Hydrogenophaga sp. SL48: one gene and its partner. The protein of the gene in region 1 interacts with the protein of each later gene in a pairwise test. Links are inferred from orthologs where the notes say so. Each region holds a gene or a part of one and is shown on either strand. Other genes may lie near its edges. The genes, in order: cysM and accC.

The links.
Region 2: the proteins of cysM (region 1) and accC interact in binary tests that used the Escherichia coli proteins (3 or more experiments, as listed by UniProt). The link is inferred for Hydrogenophaga sp. SL48 from one-to-one orthologs.

The regions. Positions count from the first base shown.
Region 1 is NZ_CP063400.1:3,615,284-3,618,495, reverse strand. Bases 215-3,112 are described here. They hold cysM (cysteine synthase CysM), read left to right. Parts: upstream 215-1,161; coding sequence 1,162-2,064; downstream 2,065-3,112. Other genes in these bases: IM738_RS17110 (IS110 family transposase), read right to left, coding at 2,084-3,112; IM738_RS17125 (AraC family transcriptional regulator), read left to right, coding at 215-984. Outside these bases: more of IM738_RS17125, read left to right, coding at 1-214; more of IM738_RS17110, read right to left, coding at 3,113-3,212. UniProt on the Escherichia coli protein: Two cysteine synthase enzymes are found. Both catalyze the same reaction. Cysteine synthase B can also use thiosulfate in place of sulfide to give cysteine thiosulfonate as a product.
Region 2 is NZ_CP063400.1:3,744,375-3,747,536, reverse strand. Bases 162-3,009 are described here. They hold accC (acetyl-CoA carboxylase biotin carboxylase subunit), read left to right. Parts: upstream 162-834; coding sequence 835-2,184; downstream 2,185-3,009. Other genes in these bases: prmA (50S ribosomal protein L11 methyltransferase), read left to right, coding at 2,228-3,009; accB (acetyl-CoA carboxylase biotin carboxyl carrier protein), read left to right, coding at 356-820. In the rest of the region: IM738_RS17750 (TlpA disulfide reductase family protein), read left to right, coding at 1-99; more of prmA, read left to right, coding at 3,010-3,103; IM738_RS17730 (DUF3426 domain-containing protein), read left to right, coding at 3,153-3,162. UniProt on the Escherichia coli protein: This protein is a component of the acetyl coenzyme A carboxylase complex; first, biotin carboxylase catalyzes the carboxylation of the carrier protein and then the transcarboxylase transfers the carboxyl group to form malonyl-CoA.

The DNA of each region.
Region 1 (3,212 bases):
GCCCTGTCGGAAACCTTGCGGGTGGTGCGCCTGGTCGGCGCGATCTTCATCCACGGGCGCTTCACCGCCCCCTGGTGCTACCAGTCGCCCCACGCCGATGCTGCGGCGCCCTTGCTGGAGCCCCACGCCGAGCGGGTGGTGATCTTCCACCTGATCACCGAGGGCGAGTGCTGGGTCGAACTCGACGGCCAGCCACCGGTGCACCTGATCGCGGGCGACGCCGTGGTGTTTCCGCAGGGCCACGCCCACCGCATGACCTCGGAGCCCGGCCTGGCGCCAGCGTCGGGCGCGCGGCTCGACGAGGTGCTGTCGCGGCGCCCGCGCCTGCTGGCCTATGGCGGCGGCGGTGCGGGCTGCAGGCTGGTCTGTGGTTACCTGGCCTGCGACGCTCGCCTGGCGCGCATGTTGCTGAGCGGCTTGCCTCCGCTGTTGCGCGTCAACGTGCGCGGTTCCAACGCCGGCACCTGGCTCGAAGCCTCACTGCGCTATGCCTTGGCCGAAGCGCGCTCGCCGCGCCCGGGCGGCGCCGGCGTGCTGGCCAAGCTGGCCGAGGTGCTGTTCATCGAGGTGCTGCGCATCTACATGAACGAACGATCGAGCCCGGAAGGCCACACCGGCTGGCTGGCCGGCGTGAACGACCGCGTCGTCGGCGCCGCGCTCAAGGCCATCCACGCCGCCCCCGCCCAGGCGTGGACCCTGGAAACCCTCGCGCGCTCGTCCAACACCTCGCGTTCGGTGCTGGCCGAACGGTTTCAGCAACTGGTGGGCAGTTCACCCATGCACTACCTGGCGCAGTGGCGCATGCTGCTGGCCAGCCACCTGCTGTGCCGCAGCAACGCGCCCCTGGCGCACATCGCCGAAGAGGTCGGCTACCAGACCGACACCGCGTTCAGCCGCGCCTTCCGGCGCGAATTCGGACAGCCGCCCGCTGCCTGGCGCCGCCAGCACGGTCAGCGCGGCCAACGCGAGGTGCTGCCCCACTGACCCCGTGACAAACAAAAAGGCCGCACAGCGAAAACTGTGCGGCCTTATATGTGGTGCCCGGGGCCGGAATCGAACCGGCACGCCTTGCGGCGGGGGATTTTGAGTCCCCTGCGTCTACCAATTTCACCACCCGGGCGTTGACTGTGTGGAGCGCGAAATTATGGCACAGTGGCGCTCATGAACTATCCGACGATTGAAGATGCCATCGGCCACACGCCGCTGGTGGCGCTGCAGCGCATCGGCGCCGCCGACCACCAGGCCCGGGGCAATGTGGTGCTGGGCAAGCTTGAAGGCAACAACCCGGCCGGCTCGGTGAAGGACCGCCCGGCGCTCTCGATGATCCAGCGCGCTCAGGAGCGTGGCGAGATCCAGCCCGGCGACACGCTGATCGAGGCCACCTCGGGCAACACCGGCATCGCCCTGGCCATGGCCGCCGCCATCAAGGGCTACCGCATGGTGCTGATCATGCCGGAGGACCTGTCGATCGAACGTGCCCAGACCATGAAGGCTTTCGGCGCTGAGCTGATCCTCACCCCCAAGAGCGGTGGCATGGAGTACGCGCGCGACCTGGCCGACAAGATGGAGAAAGAGGGCAAGGGCCGGGTGCTCGACCAGTTCGCCAACGCCGACAACCCGCGCATCCACTACGAAACCACCGGCCCGGAGCTCTGGGAGCAGACCGGCGGGCGCATCACGCACTTCGTGAGCGCCATGGGCACCACCGGCACCATCACCGGCGTCTCGCGCTTTCTGAAAGAAAAGAACCCGGCGATCCGCATCATCGGCGCGCAGCCCAGCGAGGGCTCGCGCATCCCCGGCATCCGCAAGTGGCCGCAGGAGTACCTGCCCAAGATCTACGATCCTTCGGGTGTGGACGAGCTGGTGCTGGTGAGCCAGAGCGACGCGGAAGAGATGTGCCGCCGGCTGGCGCGCGAAGAAGGCATCTTCGCCGGCATCTCGGCCGCAGGCGCCTGCTGGGTGGCGCAGCAGGTCGCGGGCCAGGTGGAGAACGCGACCATCGCGTTCGTCGTCTGTGACCGGGGTGACCGCTACCTCTCGACTGGCGTGTTCCCAGCCTGACCGCATGAGACACCCTGTGTCAACCCCCCGCCATTTTGAGCATGGTTTGAAGCCCGCCGTGGACGGCGGGGTCGTAAGGTTTGCGGTCGATCCAGGCGCGCCAGATGACACGCAACCAGGCGCGGCTGAGGATGCGGATGGCGTGAGGGTGGTCGCAGCCTCGGCCACGCGCGTTCGCATAGACGTCGGCGGCCCATGCGCTGGCATGGCGGGAGTTGTCGGCCAAGGTGGTCAGGGCACGGCGCAGCCGGTGATTGCAGGCCCAGCGGAAGGTCACGGCCTTGTGCTTGCCCGAGGCGTAGGTGACCGGTGCGACGCCGGCCTCGGCGGCCAGGTGTTCGTCGGAGTCGAAGCGCTCACGCACGCTGCCCAGCTCGGCCAGAATCTGTGCGGCACAGATGCGCCCGGCGCGCGGGAAGCTCATGAGGATGCGGCCATCGTCGCTGGCGCCCACCTGGTGCTCGATGCGGCCCGACAGCAGCCGGATTTGATCGACCAGTGTGCTCAGGGTGCGCGCCAGACTGCAGACGAGTTCGCCCTTGGCGTCCATCTCCAGCTCGCCCAAGCCAACGGCTGGGGCCTGCCTGAGCCGTTGCAGCAATTCCTCGGCGCTGCGCCGGCCGCAGTAGGCGTGCTGGGAGCAGAAGGCGGCCATGCGCTTGGGGCCAAGCCGGCTGGCCACCTCTGGCGTCGGGTAGCGCTGGATGAAGGCCAGCGCGATGGGCGAGTCCACATCGGCGAAGATCTCGGCGGCACCGGCCCAGTACGACTCCAGCAGGGCGCGCAGTTGGTTGGCCAGTTGCACGCGGGTGGCCACCAGGTCATCACGGCCGCGCACCAAGGCACGCAACGCGCGGATCTCGTCGGACTGCGCGGCCAGCGGTTTGAAGCGGTGGCCGTCGGTGCGCAGCAGGTCGGCCAGCAAGTAGGCGTCAGAGGCGTCGGACTTGCCGCCGTGGCTGCGGTAGCGCGGCCGGCTGGCCTTGACGGCGTTGGGGTGGATGGGCACGACTTCGAAGCCGGCCTCCACCAAGGCGTCGACCAGCAGCCCGGAGGGACGCTCGATGGCGATGCGCAGCACGTGCAAGGCGCGCAGCTGGCGCAAGAGTTCACGCAAGCCGTCGGCATCGTGCGCGACCTCCCACTGC
Region 2 (3,162 bases), 130 kb from region 1 along the record:
CCGTTCACCGTGGTGTTCGGTGCCGACGGGACCGTGATGCACCGCAAGCTCGGCAAGCTGAGCGAGTCGGACCTCTCGCTGTGGGCGGGTCTGGTCTGAAAGGCCATGGCCAGCGAGGCCGTTGGTCTGCTGGGTGGATGTGGTGAACCGCGTTGAAAAGCGGTTAAAGTTCTTTCAACTTGTGTCCGTGCGTGGACCGAATGGCCCCTCGAACGTCGGCTGTCGAGGGTGATGAACGGTGTGCCACCCGATTCAACCCTCGTGTACACTGCGCACCCCGGCGGATTGTTCAGCCTTGATTTCAATGAAATTGAGTGAAGTTGAATCAATTTGACCGCATTTCGTTGGAGAAATCATGGATTTGAGAAAACTGAAGACGCTGATCGATCTGGTGTCCGAATCGAACGTGTCCGAACTGGAAATCACCGAAGCGGAAGGCAAAGTGCGCATCGTCAAGAGCGCGCCCGTCGGCATGGCCGCTCCGGTCACCTACGCCATGGCCCCTGTGGCCGCGCCCGCAGCACCGTTGGTGGCTGCTGCACCGGCCGAAGCGGTTCCTGCTGCCGCAGCTCCGGCCGGACCGGTGGGCCACACCGTCAAGTCGCCCATGGTCGGCACCTTCTACCGTGCCTCCAGTCCCGGTGCGAAACCCTTCGTGGAGGTCGGTGACAGCATCAAGGAAGGCGAAACGATCTGCATCGTCGAGGCGATGAAGATCCTCAACGAGATCGAAGCCGACAAGAGCGGCACCGTCACCCAGATCCTGGTGGAGAACGGCCAGGCGGTGGAGTATGGCCAGCCGCTGTACGTGATCGAATAAGCGACCGAACGCCCATGTTCAAGAAAATCCTGATCGCCAACCGCGGCGAGATTGCCCTCCGGGTGCAACGCGCCTGCCGCGAAATGGGCATCAAGGCCGTCATGGTCTACTCAGAGGCCGACCGCGACGCCAAATACGTGAAGCTCGCGGACGAGGCCGTCTGCATTGGTCCGGCGCAGTCGGCGCAGAGCTACCTCAGCATGCCCGCCATCATCTCGGCCGCCGAAGTCACGGACGCCGAGGCGATTCACCCTGGCTACGGGTTCCTGTCCGAAAATGCCGATTTTGCCGAGCGCGTGGAGCAAAGTGGCTTCACCTTCATTGGCCCCACGCCCGAATCGATCCGTCTGATGGGTGACAAGGTGTCGGCCAAGCAGGCCATGATCCGCGCCGGCGTGCCCTGCGTGCCCGGCTCGGAAGGTGCTCTGCCGGCCGACCCGGTGGTGATCAAACGCACCGCCAAAACGATCGGCTACCCGGTCATCATCAAGGCGGCGGGTGGTGGCGGTGGTCGCGGCATGCGTGTGGTGCACACCGAAGCGGCCCTGCTGCACGCGGTGCAGACCACCAAGGCCGAAGCCGGGGCTGCCTTTGGCAACCCCGAGGTGTACATGGAGAAGTTTCTCCAGAACCCGCGCCACATCGAGATCCAGATCATGGCCGACACGCACCGCAACGCGGTGTACCTCGGCGAGCGCGACTGCTCCATGCAGCGGCGCCACCAGAAGGTGATCGAAGAAGCGCCGGCGCCGGGCATTCCGCGCCGCCTGATCGAGAAGATCGGCGAGCGCTGCGCGGCGGCGTGCAAGAAGATCGGCTATCGGGGGGCGGGTACTTTCGAGTTCCTGTTCGAGAACGGTGAGTTCTATTTCATCGAGATGAACACCCGCGTGCAGGTGGAACACCCGGTGACGGAGTGGATCACTGGTGTGGACATTGTGCGCACCCAGATCGCGGTGGCCGCCGGCGAAAAACTGCCGTTCACGCAGCGCCAGGTGCAGTTGCGCGGCCACGCCATCGAGTGCCGCATCAACGCGGAAGACGCCTACAAGTTCACGCCTTCGCCCGGCCGCATCACCACCTGGCACATGCCCGGTGGCCCGGGGGTGCGTGTGGACTCGCATGCGTACACCAACTACTTCGTGCCGCCGAACTACGACTCCATGATCGGCAAGCTGATCGTGCACGGCGACACGCGCGAGCAGGCCCTGGCCCGAATGCGCACGGCGCTGGCCGAAGCGGTGGTGGAGGGCATCAAGACCAACATCCCGCTGCACCGTGAGCTGATGGTGGACGCCAGCTTCGTGGCCGGCGGCACCAACATCCACTACCTGGAAGAGTGGCTCTCCCAACGTGAACGCTGATCTTGCTTGCCAGACCCAGCCGCCGGCTGGGTCTCTTTTTGAGTTGGTCCTGCTCGTCCCAGAGGCCGGCGTCGAGCCGGTCAGCGACGCGCTGGTCGAACTCGATGCGCTGAGCGTCTCGGTGGAGGATGCCGATGCCCTGACACCGTCCGAGCAGGCCCTGTTTGGCGAACCGGGCATGCCCGCGCCGAAGGCGGGCTGGAACCGTTCGCGGGTGGTGGCGCTGTTCCCCACTGAAGCCGGTGCGCGCGAAGCCGCGGCGCTGCTGGTGTTTCAGGATTTTTTCGAGGGTTGTGAGGTGCTGGGCGTGCAGGCCGTGGCCGAGCAGGACTGGGTGCGCCTGACGCAATCCCAGTTCGACCCGGTGGAAATCACGCCCACGTTCTGGATCGTGCCCACCTGGCATGAGCCGCCAGCTGCGGCGCGCGAGGTGATCCGGCTGGATCCGGGGCTGGCGTTCGGCACCGGAACGCACCCGACCACGCGCATGTGCCTGCGCTGGACCGCCCACCATGGCGTTGAGGGCAAGCGTGTGCTGGATTACGGCTGTGGTTCGGGCATCCTGGCGATCGGCGCGGCCAAGTTCGGTGCGACGGACATCGTGGCGGTCGACATCGACCCGGCCGCTGTGGAATCGACGCGACTCAATGCCAGCGCCAACCATGTGAGCCTGCAATCGGGGTTGCCCGATCAGGCCCGGGGGCAGTTCGACATCGTGCTCGCCAACATCCTGGCCACACCGCTCAAGGTGCTCGCTCCGCTGCTCTGTGAGCACGTGCGCGCTGGTGGTCGCCTGGTGATGGCCGGCATTCTTTCGCGTCAGGCCGACGAGCTGAAAGAGGCTTACGCGCCTTGGGTGTCCCTCTCGGTCAGCGACGAAGAGGACGGCTGGATCCTGATGACGGCCGAGAAGCCCTGAGCGGGTGGGCGGGCGCGGATCGCGCCGGGCCGCCTGCAATAATCGGCGCATGAGTTACA